3 regions of the Mesorhizobium sp. M8A.F.Ca.ET.165.01.1.1 genome follow, and region 2 is predicted to be linked to each of the others. Evidence: riboswitches for the same ligand, from Rfam matches in the RefSeq annotation. Region 2 holds a riboswitch; each other region holds the start of a gene.
The links. A riboswitch is a leader RNA that binds a small molecule or an ion and turns the genes downstream of it on or off. The one in region 2 is predicted to bind cobalamin.
Positions count from the first base shown of each region.

Region 1: another riboswitch for cobalamin. It lies ahead of bluB (5,6-dimethylbenzimidazole synthase); the one in region 2 lies ahead of EN808_RS23640 (aromatic ring-hydroxylating dioxygenase subunit alpha).
Region 3: another riboswitch for cobalamin. It lies ahead of EN808_RS09745 (DUF1636 family protein); the one in region 2 lies ahead of EN808_RS23640 (aromatic ring-hydroxylating dioxygenase subunit alpha).

Region 1 covers NZ_SRTH01000004.1:450,104-456,338, forward strand. Annotated here, with positions in the region: gene EN808_RS15410 (TetR/AcrR family transcriptional regulator) at 1-262, shown strand, start outside; gene EN808_RS15415 (hypothetical protein) at 352-1,335, shown strand; partial or broken gene bluB (5,6-dimethylbenzimidazole synthase) at 1,503-2,081, opposite strand; cobalamin riboswitch at 2,181-2,363, opposite strand; gene EN808_RS15425 (histone deacetylase family protein) at 2,542-3,468, shown strand; gene EN808_RS15430 (exodeoxyribonuclease VII small subunit) at 3,472-3,723, shown strand; gene EN808_RS15435 (DUF2277 domain-containing protein) at 3,817-4,083, shown strand; gene EN808_RS15440 (pirin family protein) at 4,124-5,044, shown strand; gene dxs (1-deoxy-D-xylulose-5-phosphate synthase) at 5,117-6,235, shown strand, end outside.
Region 2 covers NZ_SRTH01000010.1:57,164-63,398, forward strand. Annotated here, with positions in the region: gene ugpC (sn-glycerol-3-phosphate ABC transporter ATP-binding protein UgpC) at 1-664, shown strand, start outside; gene EN808_RS23625 (DUF680 domain-containing protein) at 744-992, opposite strand; gene EN808_RS23630 (DUF680 domain-containing protein) at 1,056-1,262, opposite strand; gene EN808_RS23635 (DUF680 domain-containing protein) at 1,336-1,536, opposite strand; cobalamin riboswitch at 2,030-2,232, shown strand; gene EN808_RS23640 (aromatic ring-hydroxylating dioxygenase subunit alpha) at 2,347-3,594, shown strand; gene EN808_RS23645 (hybrid-cluster NAD(P)-dependent oxidoreductase) at 3,672-4,772, shown strand; gene EN808_RS23650 (PqqD family protein) at 4,913-5,344, shown strand; gene EN808_RS23655 (serine kinase) at 5,378-6,235, shown strand, end outside.
Region 3 covers NZ_SRTH01000003.1:92,952-99,186, reverse strand. Annotated here, with positions in the region: gene EN808_RS09765 (NADH-quinone oxidoreductase subunit C) at 4-609, opposite strand; gene EN808_RS09760 (NADH-quinone oxidoreductase subunit B) at 614-1,195, opposite strand; gene EN808_RS09755 (NADH-quinone oxidoreductase subunit A) at 1,186-1,551, opposite strand; gene EN808_RS09750 (winged helix-turn-helix domain-containing protein) at 1,885-3,084, shown strand; cobalamin riboswitch at 3,114-3,320, shown strand; gene EN808_RS09745 (DUF1636 family protein) at 3,358-3,792, shown strand; gene cobW (cobalamin biosynthesis protein CobW) at 3,789-4,841, shown strand; gene EN808_RS09735 (cobaltochelatase subunit CobN) at 4,860-6,235, shown strand, end outside.

The DNA.
Region 1 (6,235 bases), on a different contig from region 2:
GGGAGACCCGGCGCAATGGTCGAATGCCAATGCCTGCGTCGGTTCAATGACCGATCATCTGACGGCGCTGCAACAGGAGGGGATGGTGGTGCCGGGCGTCGATCCCGAAACGGCGGCGCGATTGATCAACGGTGCGAGCAGTCAGGCCGCACAGCGGATCGCCAACTCGAACGATCCCGAAGCGACGTCGAGGAAGGTGGTGGCCGCATTCAAGCAACTGCTCGAAGGCCTGCTCGAGAAACCGGAAGCGCGGTCAAACTGAGCCGCCGCGGCGCTTCCGCCACCGCCTGCAATTGACAATAGCCGGTTTGGGCGCATCCTCCCCAGCCATCTCTGAGGGGAGAATCGGGCATGTGGGATTTCGATATCGGCAGGTCGGTGTCCATCATGATGCGGACCTGGCCTTTCATTGTCTTTCGCATGATCGTCTATTTCGGCATCACGCTGGCCTACATCATGGCCACCGGCACCGGTGCCTCGGTCGGCTACGGCGTCGGCCATATCTCCACCGATCCGGACGGACCGTTGTCCTTTGCCCTTTGGGGCGGTGTGGTCGGTTTCGGCGTCGTCTCGATCGCTGTCTACTGGCTGCGCGAATACATCCTCTACGTCGTCAAGGCCGGCCATATCGCCGTCATGGTGCATCTCATCGACGGGCATGACGTTCCCGACGGCCAGAACCAGATCGCCTACGCGAAAGAGGTTGTGACCGAGCGCTTTGCCGAGGCGAACATCCTTTTCGTCGTCGACCAGTTGGTCAAGGGCGCCATCCGCGCCATCACCGGCCTGCTGGGTGGCATCGCGGCCTTCCTGCCCATCCCAGGCCTGAGCGGCCTGGTCTCGTTCCTCAACACGGTGATCCGGCTATCGCTGACCTATGTCGACGAGATCATTCTCGGCTACAACATCCGCATCAATTCGTCCTCGCCGTTCGAGACGGCGCGCCAAGGCGTGGTGCTCTACGCCCAGAACGGCAAGACCATGGTCAAGAACGCCGTCTGGCTGGCGGTCATCATGTGGGGCGTGTCTTTCGTGATTTTCCTGCTGATGCTGGCTCCGGCAGCCGCCATTCTTTATGTCATGCCCGGGCAACTCGCCGGCTGGGCTTTCGTGCTCGCCATCGTCTTTGCCTGGGCTTTCAAGGCGGCCTTCATCGAGCCATTCGCCATTGCCTGCCTGATGCAGGTCTATTTCAGGACCATCGAGGGCCAGGTGCCTGATCCGGCCTGGGACGCCAGGCTGGCCGAAGCCTCATCGAAGTTCCGGGAACTCAAGGACAAGGCGCTGTCCACCTTCGGCGGCTCGCGCTGGGGCACGGCCGGCGCGACGCGCTGATCGGCGGGGCTGGCGGGCGCACCTGCGACGGTGTCGAGGCGCGCCACCGCCGATTTGAGCGGTGCCTCACCCTGGCCGCAAAACGTCTCGCTCATGATCAGGTCGGGCAGCGGCAGGCGTCGGCCCCAGCCATGTGTTTCGAGGTCGGGTTTCGGCGCGAACTCCGAGACACGACCGACGCAGAGATAGGCGACCGGCGTCACGTGGTCGGGGACAGACAGCAGGCTTTTCAGCGCTTGCGCCTCGATGATGCTGACCCAGCCGACGCCAACACCCTCGGTGCGTGCCGCCAGCCAGAAATTCTGCACCGCGCAGACCGTGCTGTAGAGGTCCATTTCCGGGTTGTGCCAGCGCCCCAGCGGCGAGCCTTTCGAGCGCTCGCGGTCGCAGGTGATACAGATGTTGAATGCGCTTTCGCAAATGCCTTCAAGCTTGAGCTTGCGGTAGAGCGCCTGCCGGTCTGCCTCGATTGCCGGCAGTTCCTGCTCACGCGCGGCAAGGAACAGGTCGCGCACCTCCGCCCGTCGCTTGGCATCGCGGATGACGATGAAGTTCCAGGGTTGCATGAAGCCGACCGATGGCGCGTGGTGGGCGGCAAGCAGCAGCCGCGCCAGCACTGCATCGTCGATCGCCTCCGATGTAAAATGGCTGCGGACGTCGCGCCGCGTGAACATGGCGCGATAAACCGCGTCACGCGCTATCTGATCAAATCCATCGCCCATTGGAGCGGTCATGGCTTCCGGCATCGCTTGTCCCCTTGCGATTGCAGCAGTTCAAATTCTCAGAGCGAACTTTGCGCGTCCAAGAGGACCCACATCGCTCTGATGTCATCCGCCTGACCATGCGGATGACGATGCCTGCCAGGCCGGTCTTCTGGCTCGGGATCAACCCGCGTCCGGTGCCTTCCCGTCATCGACAGTGGCATTTACCGGCGCGGTCCCCCTTACAGCGTTGGGCACGCCACGGAATTTAACCGTGTTCCCGATTCTCCCGCCGGAGCATTTGCAGCCAAGTGAAATCATTTGGCGTCGCAGAATGCGGCTAAAACAAACAGACCGGCAGGCACCAGGCAGTGGCGGCAACCTTACGCCGAAGCCCCGGCGGCGCCAATCCCCGCAGCGACGCCAATGGACGCAGGCGTGATTTTCCCCAGCGATCAAGCCGCCACGCATGGCCATTACGGCGTCGGGGCACTAGATAGGGGAGATGGCTACCCGTCTCTACACGCACCCCATCTTTCTCGAACACGTCACCCCGCCGGGCCACCCCGAGCGGCCCGACCGCCTGCGCGCCATCGAGCGCGTGCTCGACGACGAAGCTTTTGCCGCGCTCGACCGCGTCGAGGCTCCGCAAGGCGACGAGGCGACGATCCTCTACGCGCATCCCGCCGATTTCGTCGCGCGTGTCCGCGCCGCCATCCCCGACGAAGGCATTGCCCACATCGACGCCGATACCACCGCCAGCCCGAAGAGCTGGCAGGCCGCGATCACGGCGATCGGCGCCGCCAACGCCGCCGTCGACGATGTCTTTGCGGGGCGGGCCGACAATGTCTTCGTCGCCGCCCGTCCGCCCGGCCACCATGCCGAAAAGACCACGGCAATGGGCTTCTGCTTCTTCAACACGGCGGCGATCGCTGCCCGCTATGCGCAGAAGAGGCACGGCGCCGAGCGTGTCGCCGTCGTCGACTGGGACGTGCATCACGGCAACGGCACGCAGGATATTTTCTGGGACGATCCGTCGGTGCTCTATTGCTCGACGCACCAGATGCCGTTGTACCCAGGCACCGGGGCGAAGAACGAGACCGGTGCCGGCAACATCGTCAACGCGCCGCTGGCGCCACAGACCGGCAGCGAGGTGTTTCGCGATGCCTTCCTGTCGCGCGTGCTGCCATCGCTCGACAATTTCGCCCCCGACCTGATCATCATTTCGGCCGGCTTCGACGCGCACCACCGCGACCCGCTGGCCGAGATCAATCTGACCGAGGACGATTTCGACTGGGCGACCGGCCAACTGATGCAGCGCGCCGCACGCCACGGCGGCAACCGGCTCGTCAGCCTGCTCGAGGGTGGCTACGATCTGCAAGGATTGGCATTTTCGGTCGCCGCCCATGTCGGGCGACTGATGAAAGGATGAATGATGAGCGGTGAGATCAACGAAGACGTCAAGGCGATGAGCTTCGAACAGGCACTCGACGCGCTGGAGAAGATCGTCGATGATCTGGAGCGCGGCGACGTGCCGCTCGACCAGTCGATCCGGATCTACGAGCGCGGCGAGGCGCTGAAGGCGCATTGCGACCGCTTGCTGAAGGCAGCCGAGGACAAGGTCGAGAAGATCAGGCTGTCGCGCGATGGCAAGCCGGTTGGAACCGAGCCGCTCGACGCGGACTAAGGCGCCCTCGCAGTCTTACCGATTTTTGGACACGATCATGATTGAGGATACAGTTCGTCCCGATTGAAACGGACAAGAGGAGGTTTGGAAACGATGTGCAGAAACATCAAGACCCTGTTCAATTTTGATCCGCCGGCAACCAACGACGAAGTCCGCGACGCGGCACTCCAGTTTGTCCGCAAGCTGAGTGGAACGACGCGGCCGTCGAAACAGAACCAGCATGCGTTCGATCATGCTGTCGAAGCCATCGCGGCATCGGCACGCGAATTGCTTGATTCCCTCGAAACCCACCAGCATCCGCGCAATCGCGAAGAGGTGGCGGCCAAACTAAGAGCAAAGGCCGCGATCCGCTTTGCCTGATGCGGCTGATGCAGCCACCGAGCGCTGACCAGGAGAGTTCATGAGCTTCTTCCCGGGGAAAGACCCTGAGGCCGGCGATGCCTTCGCCAGCGACCAGATCGAGTTGATGGTCATCCCCAACGCCAAGGATATTGGCGGCTTCGAAGTGCGCCGCGCGTTGCCGACCGCCAAGAGGCGGCTGGTCGGGCCGTTCATCTTCTTCGACCGCATGGGCCCGGCCATCCTGCGCGCCGGCCAGGCGCTCGATGTCCGTCCGCACCCGCATATCGGCCTGTCGACCGTGACCTATCTGTTCGACGGCAAGATCCGGCATCGCGATTCGCTCGGCACCGAAATGGTGATCCAGCCCGGCGACGTGAACCTGATGACCGCGGGCCGTGGCATCGTCCATTCCGAGCGCACGCCACAGGAATTGCGCGGCGCGCCGATGTCCATCTCCGGCTTGCAGACTTGGCTGGCACTGCCCGATGGCAAGGAAGAGGTTGCGCCGGTGTTCGAGAACACAGCGGCGCTTCGGCTTCCCGAGATCGATGCCGACGGCGTCAGCGGGCGCGTCGTCATCGGTGATTTCCAGGGATTGCGGTCTCCGGTGCGGGCGGACTCCGAAACGCTCTACGCTGATTTGCGGCTGGCGCCCGGTGCCAGTGTCAAAATCCCGGCCGATGCGGAAGAGCGCGCCATCTATACGCTGGAAGGCGAGGTCTCGATTTCGGGCGACGTCTTTCCGGCGGAACGGCTGCTGGTGTTCCGCCCCGGCGACGAGATCGTCATATCATCGCTGACCGGGGCGCATTTCATGCTGTTCGGCGGCGCCTCGCTCGGTTCGAAGCGCTACATCTGGTGGAATTTCGTCTCCTCGTCCAAGGAGCGCATCGAGCAGGCCAAGCAGGAATGGAAGACCGGCCGCTTCGATATCGTTCCTGGCGATGAGAAGGAATTCATTCCGCTGCCGGAAGGCTGAGCGGATCGAGAGGCTGGCCGTCCGCGTCACCGACACGCATTTACTTTCGCCGGCCGGCGGCCTATCCCGCCGATGAACAGAAAGTCTGGGCCCACCGTGAACGCAACGCCGCATACGCCGCTTCTCGACAGGATTCGCATCCCGGCCGACCTGCGCACGCTGGCCGAGAGCGAATTGCCGCAATTGGCATCCGAGCTGCGCGCCGAACTGGTCGATGCCGTGTCCCGCACCGGCGGCCATCTTGGCGCCGGCCTGGGCGTGGTCGAACTGACAGTGGCGCTGCACTATGTTTTCAACACACCCGATGACCGGCTGATCTGGGATGTCGGCCACCAGGCCTATCCGCACAAGATCCTGACCGGACGCCGGGACCGCATCCGCACCTTGCGCCAGGAAGGCGGCTTGTCGGGCTTCACCCGCCGGGCCGAGAGCGAATACGACCCGTTCGGCGCCGCCCATTCCTCGACGTCGATATCGGCCGGCTTGGGCATGGCCGCCGCCCGCGACCTCTCAGGCGGCCGCAACAATGTCATTTCCGTCATCGGCGACGGCGCAATGTCGGCCGGCATGGCTTATGAGGCGATGAACAATGCCGGCGCGCTCGATGCCCGGCTCATCGTCATCCTCAACGACAACGACATGTCGATCGCGCCGCCGACCGGCGCCATGAGCGCCTATCTGGCGCGACTGGCTTCCGGCAAGACCTATGTCGGCCTGCGCGACTTCGGCAAGAAGCTGACCTCCTATCTCGGCAAGCGGGCCGATCGCGCCATCACGCGGGCGGTCGAGCATGCGCGCGGCTACGTCACCGGCGGCACTTTGTTTGAGGAACTCGGCTTCTATCACATCGGCCCTATCGACGGTCACAATCTGGAACATCTGATTCCGGTCCTGAAAAATGTCCGCGACAACGGCAAGGGCCCGGTGCTGATCCATGTCGTCACCCAGAAGGGCAAGGGCTATGCGCCGGCGGAAGCCGCCGCGGACAAGTATCACGGCGTCAACAAATTCGACGTCATCACCGGCGCGCAGGCCAAGGCGCCGGCCAACGCGCCGGCCTACACCAAGGTGTTCGCCGAAAGCCTGATCCAGGAGGGCCGCGAGGACGACCGCATCGTTGCCGTCACCGCCGCCATGCCGAGCGGCACCGGCCTTGACCTGTTCGGCGAGGTGTTCCCGTCAAGGACCTTC
Region 2 (6,235 bases):
CAATCCAAAAGTGTTCCTGTTCGACGAACCGCTGTCGAACCTTGACGCGGCACTGCGCGTCGCCACGCGTATCGAGATCGCCAAGCTCAAGGAATCGATGCCCAACACGACCATGATCTATGTCACCCACGACCAGGTCGAGGCGATGACGCTGGCCGACCGCATCGTGGTGCTGAAGGATGGCCACATCGAGCAGGTCGGCACGCCCATGGAGCTCTACAAGAACCCCGGCAACCTATTCGTCGCCCAGTTCATCGGCTCGCCGGCCATGAACATCCTGCCGGCCACGGTCGACAAGACGGGCAACCCGACCATCATCAGCCATGTCGGCGGCCGCAAGGCGACGGTGCCGATCGCGACGCCTCCCTCGGCAAAGGGAGCGGCGGTCAGCTTCGGCGTGCGGCCGGAAGATCTCGCGATCGCCAGTGGTGCGGACTATCTGTTCGAGGGGACGGTCGATTATGTCGAGCAACTCGGCGAGGTTCAGTTGGTCTATATCGACATCGGCCGTGCCGACCTGCCGCTGGTGACCAAGCTGCCGGGCAATGTCGAGGTCAAGCGCGGCTCGACGCTGCAGTTGACCGCCAATGCCGGCGACCTTCATATCTTCGATGCGGATGGACGGTCGTTCGCGCTGCACGAAGCGGAAGCAAAAGCCGCCTGAGGCCAGCCATGTCTCGACAACAAAAAAAGAGAGCAGCGGGCAGGCCCGCCGCTCTCTTTTTATACATCACGACGGCTGGTTAGTTGTTGCCGAAGAGATTGCGGTCTGCGCCGTGAGGGGCGGACTTCTGCACGTCGCCGGACGAGTTGAGCAGCTTGTAGATGGGTGAGTCGCTGTTGCGGACCGAACCCGTATGCGACGTATCGACATTGACGGTCGACGATGCAGTGGGCTGATTGGCGCCATTGGAGCCATAGTTGTCACTGCCGGCGAAAGCGCTGCCGGAGAGGGCCAGAACGGCGGCGGCAGCAATGAGGATCTTGTTCATTTCCAATACTCCTGATGTCTTGAATTCCACGAGCGGCGGGCAAGCCGCCACTCGCAACAGGCGTCAACGGCCGAAGAGGTTGCGATCGCTACCCGGCCGGGCAGGCGCCTCGGTGGCCGGAGCCGACTTGCCGATCGACGCGGTGTTCGCGTTGTCGGTCGACGTGACAGCCGCCTGGTTGGCACCGCTCGAACCGTAGTTGTCGCTGCCGGCAAAGGCGCTGCCGGAGAGGGCCAGGACGGCGGCGGCGGCAATGAGGATCTTGTTCATTTTAGGTACTCCTGAATTTGTGGCATCCACCCCGCGCGGCAGGGTCGCCCCGCCGCAGGCCGGGGATCGGCTGTTAGTTGTTGCCGAAGAGATTGTGGTCGGCGCCCTGGGCAGGCGTCTGAGCAGCCGGCTCCGACTTGCTGGTCGAAGCGGTGTACGAGCTGTCGACAGTGGCAGCGGGGGTGGCGGCGTTCGAACCGTAATGGTCGCTACCAGCGAAGGCGCTGCCGGAAATGGCCAGAAGGGCGGCGGCAGTGAGAACAATCTTTTTCATTTTGGGTACTCCAGTATTTTTCCGTCCGTCTAGCGGCGTGTCTTGGGATTAAAATCGCGTCGTTCGGACCGCCCCGATGTGGGAGAGCACCTCTGCTGTTTCCAATCACGAAGTTGTTCAGCGTGGACCATGACTCTACCACTTGAAATTGTACCAGCGATTTCCACATCGGTTATTTTCTGTCGTTATATCAACCAGTTAGCTAAAAATGACACCCCGATCACCAACTGTATCGGAGGCTCGGCGTTCACACCGTCCTGCACGCACCGTCAACAGAAACGAACCGTTCGGTTCGATTTTAGAATCTGCTAATAGTCACTTTTTGAAACTGTTAACCCTTTTGCCCCCGGCAAAGGGGGCGAAAACGGCGCCTGCGCGCCAGGCGACAGAATGCGATTCCAACGCCTACGACCCTGTCATGACGATCCAGCATGCGTGTCGCGCCGCATGGATGCGATGTCGCTTTCGTGCCGATGTCGCAAAGCCTGTCGTGATTAGATCAGGCATCTCAGGTGCCGCTGCGTGACGACGGAGCGGAGAATTGGGAAGCCGGTCAGATTCCGGCGCTGCCCCCGCAACGGTGGTGGAGTTCAAGTCGCAACGGGAGACCACTGGGCGAAAGCCTGGGAAGGTGTCGCGATGGTCCGCAAGGACGACTCCAGAGCCCGGAAACCAGCCCGAGATCGCTAGAACTCGACTGATCGCGGTGGGCGGTCAAGAGGCGGATGGTGTTTGTCCGGCTTTGCGCCGATCTGCGTCCAGTCCTTCCTCAATCACCACCAGTTCAGTCCTTGAAAATGAGGACAGGACATGGACGCGCGCAACGACATGCTGAGGCTCTTGAACAGCCGCAGACAAGGCTTTTCGCTGGAACAGCCTTTTTACACCGACCCGGACTACTTCAAGCTCGACATGGAGCTGATCTGGTATCGCGACTGGCTGTTCATCGGCCATGATTGCGAATTGCCCAAGCCGGGCAGCTTCATCACCGTGCAGGTCGGCGACTATCCTATCGTGCTGGTGCGCGATCAGCAGGGCAAGATCAACGCCTTCCACAATTCCTGCCGCCATCGTGGCAGCCGCGTCTGCAACAGCGACAAGGGCATGGCCGCCAAACTGGTCTGTCCCTATCACCAGTGGACCTATGAGCTGGACGGGCGTCTGCTGTTCGCCCGCCAGATGGCCGAGGGGTTCGACAAGAGCCAGTTCGGGCTGAAGCCGGTCGCCTGCGAAAGCGTCGCCGGCTATGTCTTCATCTGCCTAGCCAAGGAGCCGGCCGACTTCGCGCCGATGCGGGCAATGATCGAGCCCTATCTCAAGCCGCACCGGCTGAGCGAGGCCAAGATCGCCTTCGAGAGCACGATCATCGAGAAGGGCAATTGGAAGCTGGTTTGGGAAAACAACCGCGAATGCTATCATTGCGCGGGCAATCATCCCGAACTGTGCAGGACCTTCCCGGAAGCACCGACCGTGACCGGCGTGCAAGGCGCCGACAGCGATCCGGAGATGCTGGCGCACTGGGCGAAGTGCGAAGCTGTTGGCCTGCCCAGCAAATTCCGCATCGACCCGGCCGGGCAATACCGCGCCACCCGCGCGCCGCTGCTGCGCGATGCCCAGAGCTACACGATGACCGGCAAGCGGGCGGTGAGGAAGGACCTGTCCGACAGCGTTTCGGCCGACCGCATCGGCACGCTGATGCACTATCACTACCCGACGACCTGGAACCACATCCTCGTTGATCATGCCGTCACCTTCCGCGTGCTGCCGGTCAGCGCAACCGAAACGGCGGTGACGACGAAGTGGTTGGTGCACAAGGACGCCGTCGAGGGTGTCGACTACGATCTCGCCGAACTCACCCATGTCTGGACCGAGACCAACGACCAGGATCGCCGCATCGTCGAGGAGAACGCTTTCGGTATCCTGTCGCCGGCCTATGAACCCGGCCCGTATTCGGAGCTGCATGAAGGCGGCGTCATCCAGTTCGTCGACTGGTATGCCCGCTTCATCGGTCCGCGCCTGGCCGAAGGCGGGCGGCCGGCGCTGCGCAGCGTCGCCTAGCGCATGTCACCCAAAAGTGTGCAGCGGTTTTGGGATCACGACATGCGCAAAATGAAAGGTATGCAGGGATGAATGCGATGACCGACCTTGGCCTCTATCGCCATCTCGACCAGATGGCGCCCTGGAACGACAGACTGCAGGTGCTGGAAGTGACCGGTGTCAGCGATGAGGCGCCCGACGTCAAGACCTTCACCTTCCGGTCCGACAACCAGACCTGGTTCCGCTACAAGCCGGGCCAGTTCGTGACGCTGGAGCTGCCGACGCCAGATGGGCCGCTGATGCGCACCTACACGCTGTCGTCGTCGCCGTCGCGGCCGTTCTCGATCGCGGTGACGGTGAAGGCGCAGGCGGGCAGCATCGGCACACGCTGGATGTTCGATCACCTGGCGCCCGGCTCGCACGTCAAGGCCTATGGACCGGGCGGCGACTTTTCACTGCACAGCCATCCGGCGGCGAAATATCTGTTCGTCTCGGCCGGCTCCGGCGTGACGCCGATGATGTCGATGCTGCGCTGGCTGAACGACTGTGCGCCATGGACCGATGTCGGTTTCGTCAACTGCGCGCGGCGCCCGGAAGAAATCATCTTCCGCAAGGAACTCGAACTGCTCGGGGGCCACATGCCTGGCCTGTCGCTCGGCTTCATGATCGAGGAACGGTCGAGCCGCGAGGGCTGGTACGGCCATATGGGCCGCATCGACGCCATCCGGCTGCCGCTCCTGGCACCCGATTTCCGCGAACGCGAAATCTTCTGCTGTGGGCCCGATCCCTTCATGCGCGCCGTGCGCGGCATGCTCGAAGCCGCCGGCTTCGACATGGCAAAGTACCATCAGGAAAGCTTTGCCGCGCCGACCGTGGACGAAGTCCCGGCACCGTTTGCCGCGCCGGCTGAAGACGGCGCGGCAATTTCCGTCGAAGCCGCGACGCCGATCCGCTTCGCGCTTTCGGATGTCGACGCCGACTGCGTCGCCGGCCAGACCGTGCTGCAGACCGCGCGCGCCTCGGGCGTGCGAATACCGGCGGCCTGCGAATTCGGCCTGTGCGGAACCTGCAAGGTGAAGAAAGTCTCCGGCAGCGTCGAGATGAGCCACAATGGCGGCATCCTCGATCATGAGATCGACGACGGCTTCATCCTGGCCTGTTGTTCCAAGCCATTGTCGGCGCTGGAAATCGAGGCTTGATCCGCCCGTCCTTCGTCTGATCCCGGAAATGTCGGCGCCTTGCCGGCAAAGGTTACCTTGCCAAGGAACGACCGAAAGTCTACAGGCGTTGTCGGTGGAATCGGTCCTGCTGGCGGGCAGGGATGTAAAGCGGGGCAACAATGAAGCATGAATCCCATGCCTATGCGGTTGCGAGCCGGGATATCGTTTTCGAATCCTTCGATGGCGAGGCCGTGGTGCTCAACCTTGCCAATGGCAAATATTTCGGCTTCTCCGATTCCGGCAGCAAGGCGTGGCAGGTGCTTTCGTCCGGAGCGGATGCCCAGGCTCTGATCGGGCTGGCCGCGGGCGGCTCGACAATAAGCCAAGCCGAACTCGAACACTTCATATCGCAGCTGCTCGAACTGGGTTTGCTGGTGCGTTCTGAAGCGACGGCGCAGCCACTGCCGGGCGAATTGCAAGCCGAGCTTGCCGCCACCAGCGAGCCGCTCAATGTCAGCATCCACGACGACCTCGCGGACCTGATCGTCGTTGATCCCATCCATGAGGTCGAGGAACCCCTTGGCTGGCCGGCGGTCAAGCAGGCTTCCTGATCGGCCGGCCGCAGCCGTGATGGAAGGCGCTTGATGCCGCGCGTCACGCTCGAAACCCTGCCGGACTACGCCCGGTATCTCATCGCCGCCGCTGAAGGCGCTGCCTCGCGCTATCCGACCATCCGGCGGGTTCGGCTGCCCGGGCTGGAACTGGCCGTGCATCTGGGTCACGGTGTGCTCGCCGACGCCCTGAGCCATGCATTTGTCGAGGCCGCTCACGATCAGCCGGAACCGTCCACCTGCCGCATCTTCATCGCTCATCCCGGCATCGACGGCATCCCGGAGCCGGCGCGATGGGGCGACGCGCATTTCACCGAGCACGGCTTTGCCAAACGGCTCGCCGAAGCCGGGTTACGCGGCCACTATTTCCACGATCTAGATTTCTGGCAGATCTACGATCCGCAACGTTGCGTTGGCGTACAGCTGATGGCCTCGGCCGATGCCTTTCCGCCTTGGGAGCCGGGGGCACCGCTGCGCGCCTTCCTGCATTGGGAATATGCCGCACGCGGCATGCGGCTGACCCATGCCGGCACGCTCGGCATCGATGGCAAGGGTATCCTCCTTGCCGGCTCGGGTGGAGCCGGGAAATCCGGCACCGTCGCCGCCGGCCTGCTCAACGGACTAGACAGTGTCGGCGACGACTATGTGCTGATCGATCTCGCCGGAGGCGTGACCGCGCGGCCCCTTTTCTCGACCTTGAAGCAGGACGCGCAAGGTTTCACGCGGCTGGGCCTGCAAAAGCGGCTAACGGCGCAAGGCCCGCTGAACTGGCAGGGCAAGCACATGTTTCACGTCGATGACATCGCGCCCAGGCCGGTACCCGCCATGCTGGACATCGTTGCGCTGATGGTGCCACATATTAGCGGTGGCGGAGCAAGTTCGATCATGCCG
Region 3 (6,235 bases), on a different contig from region 2:
GCCTCAATTCGTCTTGGCTTTTTCGTCCCCGGGCAGCACGTAGTCGGTGCCTTCCCAAGGGGAAAGAAAATCAAAATTGCGGAATTCCTGCTTGAGCTCGACCGGCTCGTAGATGACGCGCTTGGCCTCGTCGTCGTAGCGCACTTCGACGAAACCGGTCAGCGGGAAGTCCTTGCGCAGCGGATGGCCTTCGAACCCGTAATCGGTCAGCAGGCGGCGCAGGTCCGGATGGCCCGAGAACAGCACGCCATAGAGATCGTAGGTCTCCCGCTCGAACCAGTCGGCGCCGGGATAGACGCCGGTGACCGACGGCACCATCGTCTCCTCGTCGGCCTGCACCTTGACGCGGATGCGGACATTCTGCTTCGGCGAAAGCAGGTGATAGACGACGTCGAAGCGCTTGGCCCGCGACGGATAGTCGGCGCCGCAGACATCGATGATCGAAATGAACTGGCAGCGCGCATCGTCGCGCAGGAAGGTCATTACCTCGATCAGGTTTTGCGGCTCGACGTGAACGGTAAGCTCGCCATAAGCGAGCACAGCGTCGCTGAAGCGGCCAGGCAGCTTCTCGCCGAGATAGGTCGACAGTTCGCTAAGGGATGCGGCCATGGATTTACCGTTCGATCGTGCCGGTGCGGCGGATCTTCTTCTGCAGGAGAAGAATGCCGTAGAGCAGGGCTTCGGCGCTCGGCGGGCAGCCGGGCACATAGATGTCGACCGGCACGACCCGGTCGCAGCCGCGCACCACCGAATAGGAATAGTGGTAATAGCCGCCGCCATTGGCGCAGGAGCCCATCGAGATGACGTAGCGCGGCTCCGGCATCTGGTCGTAGACCTTGCGCAGCGCCGGCGCCATCTTGTTGGTCAGCGTGCCGGCCACGATCATGATGTCGGACTGGCGCGGAGACGCGCGCGGCGCGACACCGAAGCGCTCCGAATCGTAACGCGGCATCGAGGTGTGGATCATCTCGACCGCGCAGCACGCCAAACCGAAGGTCATGAACATCAGCGAGCCGCTGCGCGCCCAGGTGATCAGCGCCTCGGTCGAGGTGACCAGAAAACCCTTGTCTGCAAGCTCATTGTTGATTTCGAGGAAGAAGGGATCGTCCTCCCCCACCGGCCTGCCGGTGTTGGGATCGATGATGCCCTTGGGCTTTGGCGCGACGAGGGTGCCTGAACTGTCGTTCAATCCCATTCCAGCGCTCCTTTTTTCCATTCATAGGCAAAGCCGATGGTCAGCACCGCCAAAAACACCATCATCGACCAGAAGCCGAGCATGCCGATCTTCGAGAAGGACACTGCCCAGGGAAACAGGAAGGCCACTTCGAGGTCGAAGATGATGAACAGGATCGACACCAGGTAGAAACGAATGTCGAACTTCATGCGGGCATCGTCGAACGAGTTGAAACCGCACTCGTAGGCGGACAGCTTTTCGGGATCGGGGTTGCGGTAGGCCACCAGGAACGGTGCGACCAGCAGCGCCAGGCCGACCACCAGCGCCACGCCGATGAACAGGACGATGGGCAGGTACGAACTGAGGAGTGCGTTCATGCAGCGGCTTTCCGTTGGCGCCAATCCACGTTGATTACAGCACCGGACCTTAATGCGGAAGCGTGACAGTTTAACCGCTGAACCGTTTTAAGGAGCCTATGCTGCAACGCGGCGAGGGTTAGCGCAGCACTTCCAGCGAAGCAAGTCAAACCTTGTTCAAAACAACGAGCTGGACGGCATTCCGGGAGAAACTGGTCTCATAGGCTCCTGTTTGATTTCCTTCTCTTTTTACTCCACTTTTCTCTCCTGACAGGGTTGCCGCCAAAACCCTGCTAGCATGGGCTGGAATCACCCATCACATCTTTGTCAAAGCACCCTCAGAGTGACGCCTGCATGAAGGAAAAGATCTCGCTAGCCGCCGCCCGGCGCATCGCGCTCGCCGCTCAGGGATTTCTCGATCCCCGCCCCGCCGGCATGCCCGACCGCCGCCATTTCGCCCGCGTTCTGTCCCGCACCGGCCTGCTGCAGATCGATTCCGTCAGTGCGGTGGTGCGTGCCCACTATATGCCGCTCTATTCGCGTCTGGGTCCCTATCCCGTTGCCTTGCTCGACAACGCCGCCGTGACGCGCAAGCGCACGGTGTTCGAATATTGGGCACACGAGGCCTCATTCCTGCCGGTCGAGACGTACCCGCTGATGCGCTGGCGCATGCAGCGCGCCGAGCAAGGCGATGAAATGTATCTGGGGCTGGCCAAATGGGGCCGTGAGCACGCTGCCTATATAGAAGAGATCTACCGCCAGGTCGTCGATCGTGGCCCGATCGCCGCTTCGGCGCTGGAAGGCCAGAAAGGCTCCGGCGGCTGGTGGGGTTGGAGCCGCGCCAAGCACGCCTTCGAATGGCTGTTCTGGGCCGGCCGCATCACCACGGCGCACCGGCGCGGTTTCGAGCGCTTCTATGACCTGCCGGAGCGGGTGCTGCCGCAAGCGATCCTCGACCTGCCGGTACCGGCGGCCGAGGATGCACATCGCGAATTGCTGCGCATTTCCGCCCGCGCCCACGGCATCGCCACATCAGGCGACCTGCGCGACTATTTCCGGCTCTCCCCCGCCGACATGAAAGGCCGGCTCGAGGAACTGGTCGAACTCGGCGAGTTGTTGCCGGTCCGTGTCGAGGGGTGGGACAAGCCAGCTTACCTTCACAGGGATGCGCGTTTGCCACGCAAGATCGAGGCCCGCGCCCTGCTGGCGCCGTTCGATCCCGTCGTCTTCGAGCGCTCGCGCTCGGAGCGGCTGTTCGATTTTCACTATCGCATCGAAATCTACACCCCGGCCGAGAAGCGCCAATACGGCTACTATGTCCTGCCCTTCCTGCTTGGCGACAGGATCGTGGCGCGCGTCGACCTCAAAGCCGACCGGCCGGCCAGTGTCCTGCGCGTCCATGCCGCCTATGCCGAGCCCGGCGCGCCGCCTGAAACCGCCGCTGAACTTTTCGAGGAATTGAAGCAGATGCAGGGCTGGCTTGGGCTTGAACGCATCGAAGTGACGCCTGCCGGCGACCTCGGCCCGGCGCTGTCCGACATCGCGGTGTCGTAAGCTCGCGTTGACACCGCTGCCCGCAAGAGCCTAAATCCGATCCAGACGGTCTCCTCTCGGCAAAGGGAGGAGCCAAGAGGGAATGCGGTGCGGGCCGAAAAGCCCAAATCCGCGGCTGTCCCCGCAACTGTAAGCGAAGAGCCAAGGCCGAAAGCCACTGGGATTGTCCCGGGAAGGCGGCTACCCAAGGCGACGACCCGCGAGCCAGGAGACCTGCCGTCTGGAATGCAAGAATCCGATCGCCCGGCGGGTTTTCCGGGCAAGGAGCCTGATTTGGATCGCGACAGCAGTTTCTCGGCTGAAACAACGGACATTTCGTCCGGCGAGGATGATTCCCTGGCCGGCATCACTGTCATCGTCTGCGCCTCCTGTCGCGACGAGACCGGTTCCGACGCCCATCCCCGGGCCGGCGAACTTTTGGCTGAAGATACGCGCCAAGCCGCCTCGAGCGAGAAAATCCGCATCCGTACGGTCGAATGCCTCGGCAATTGCAAGCGCCGGCTCAGCGCCGCGATCCTGCGCGACGGCTGCTGGAGCTATGTGTTCGGCGACCTGACCGCGACCAGCGGCGCCGATCTCGTCGCCGGCGCGAAACTCTTCGCCACCTCGACCGACGGCCTCATTCCCTGGCGCGGCCGCCCCGATAGCCTCAAGCGCGGCCTCGTTGCCCGCATCCCTCCTCTCGACATGCTGAAGGACTTGACATGACCGCTCCAAATTCGGCCGGCAATCTCTCCCGCGTTCCCTGCACCGTCGTTACCGGCTTCCTCGGGGCCGGCAAGACGACGCTGGTCCGCCATCTCCTGGAAAACGCCGGCGGCAAGCGGATTGCCATCATCGTCAACGAATTCGGCGATATCGGCATCGACGGCGAAATCCTCAAGGGCTGCGGCATCGACACCTGCCCGGAGGAAAACATCGTCGAACTGGCCAATGGCTGCATCTGCTGCACCGTCGCCGACGATTTCGTGCCGGCGCTCGACCAGATCCTGTCGCTGACGCCGAAGGTCGACCATATCCTGATCGAAACCTCCGGTCTCGCTCTCCCCAAGCCTCTGGTCCAGGCGTTCCAGTGGCCGACGGTGAAAAGCCGCGTGACCGTCGACGGCGTCATCGCCGTGGTCGATGGCCCGGCGTTGGCTGAAGGCCGCGTCGCCAATGACATGGACGCCCTGCAGGCGCAGCGCGCCGGGGATGAGAGCCTCGACCATGACGACCCGGTCGAGGAAGTGTTCGAGGACCAGATCGCCTGCGCCGACCTGATCATCCTGTCGAAGAGCGACCTGATGGACGCCGACGGCTCGGCCCGCGCCAACGCCATCGTCAATGAACACTCCGCCCGCGCCGTGAAGATCGTGCCGACGTCGCATGGCAAGGTCGATCCCTCGGTGCTGCTCGGGCTTGGTCTCGCCGTCGAGGATGACATCGAGAACCGCAAGTCCCATCATGACGGCGCATTCGACCACGAGCATGACGACTTCGACACGTTCATCGTCGACATTCCTTCGATCGCCAATCCGGACGAGTTGGCAAAGCGCGTCGCCGCGGCCGCCGAACAGGAAAACGTGCTGCGTGTGAAAGGCTTCGTCGAGGTCGGCGGCAAGCCGATGCGGCTCCTGCTGCAGGCCGTCGGCCCGCGCGTCAATCATTACTATGACCGCGCCTGGGCCGCCGAGGATGACCGCCGCTCGCGCCTGGTCGTCATCGGCCTCAAGGGGCTGAACCGTCCGGCGATCGAACGCATACTCGCCGGCTGATTTCAGACACGGGCCGCGATGCACATCCTCACCACGACCTCCGCCTCGCTCGACGACCTCGCCGAGCCTGTCGACCTCAGGCAAACGCCGGGGGATATCGTGGCCTTGTCGTTCACCGACAGCGATCTCGCCGGACTGGCGGCGGCATGGAAGGCGGACGCCGATCGCTTGCCCTCCATGCGGCTGGCCGCACTGCGCGATCTGCGCCACCCCATGTCCGTCGACCTCTGGATCGACAGCGTCGCCCGCCATGCCAAGGTCATCCTGGTGCGCATCCTCGGCGGCAACGACTGGTGGCGCTATGGCTGCGACCAGCTGGCGGTGATTGCCCGTGAGCGCGGCATCAAACTGGCGCTGCTTCCGGGTGAAAGCCATGACGAGGATCTCAGGCTGATCGAAGCCTCGACGCTGCCACGCGCCGAACTCGACGGCCTGCTTGGCTATTTCCGAGAGGGCGGCCCGGCCAATATGAGCGCGCTGGTTCGGAGGCTGGCAGGCCTGGCTGGACAGGATACGTCCGTCGCCAGTCCGGTCAGCGTGCCGAAGGCCGGTTACTATCAGTCTGGATTGGGGGTCGCGGAGGAGCCGGACCTTTCAATGGTCGGCGCTCCCGTCGTCCCTATTCTCTTCTACCGCTCGATGCTGCTCGCGGCCGACGTCGCCCCGATCGATGCGCTGGCCGAGGCTTTGCGCTCCCAGGGACTGGCAGCGGTCCCGGTCTTCGTTTCCAGCCTCAAGGATCCTGGGTCCCTGGCCTTCGTCGAAAACGCCATTGCATCGCTGAAACCCGCCGCCATCATCACCGCGACCGCCTTCGCTTCGGGTGCCGAACCCGGCGTTGAAACCCTGTTCGACCGCGCCGGCGTGCCCGTCTTCCAGGTCATCATCGCCACCACCCGCCGCGATGTCTGGGAAAACAACCAGCGCGGCCTGGCGCCGGCCGACCTTGCCATGCATGTCGTACTGCCCGAACTCGACGGCCGCATCCTTGCAGGCGCCATTTCCTTCAAGGGCGAGAGCGATGTCGATCCGGCGCTTGGCCACCGTGCGCTGGCCAACCGGCCGGAACCGGATCGTGTGACGCAGGTGGCTAAGCGCGTTGCGGCCTTCATCCGCCTGCGGGAGACATCGCGCGCAGAGCGCAAACTGGCGATCCTGATTCCCGATTATCCCAGCGCTCCTGGCCGCACCGGATATGCGGTCGGGCTGGATGTGCCATCCAGTGTGCTGGCGATGCTGCACGACTTGAGCGAACAGGGCTATGCCGTTGAGGGGATTCCGCAAACACCGCGCGCGTTGCTGGATCTGCTGGAGCACGGCAATGATCGATTGGGGCTCGACGACTATGGTGCCTTTTCTATTGAGCTTCCGACATCGGCAATTGCCGCGGTAGA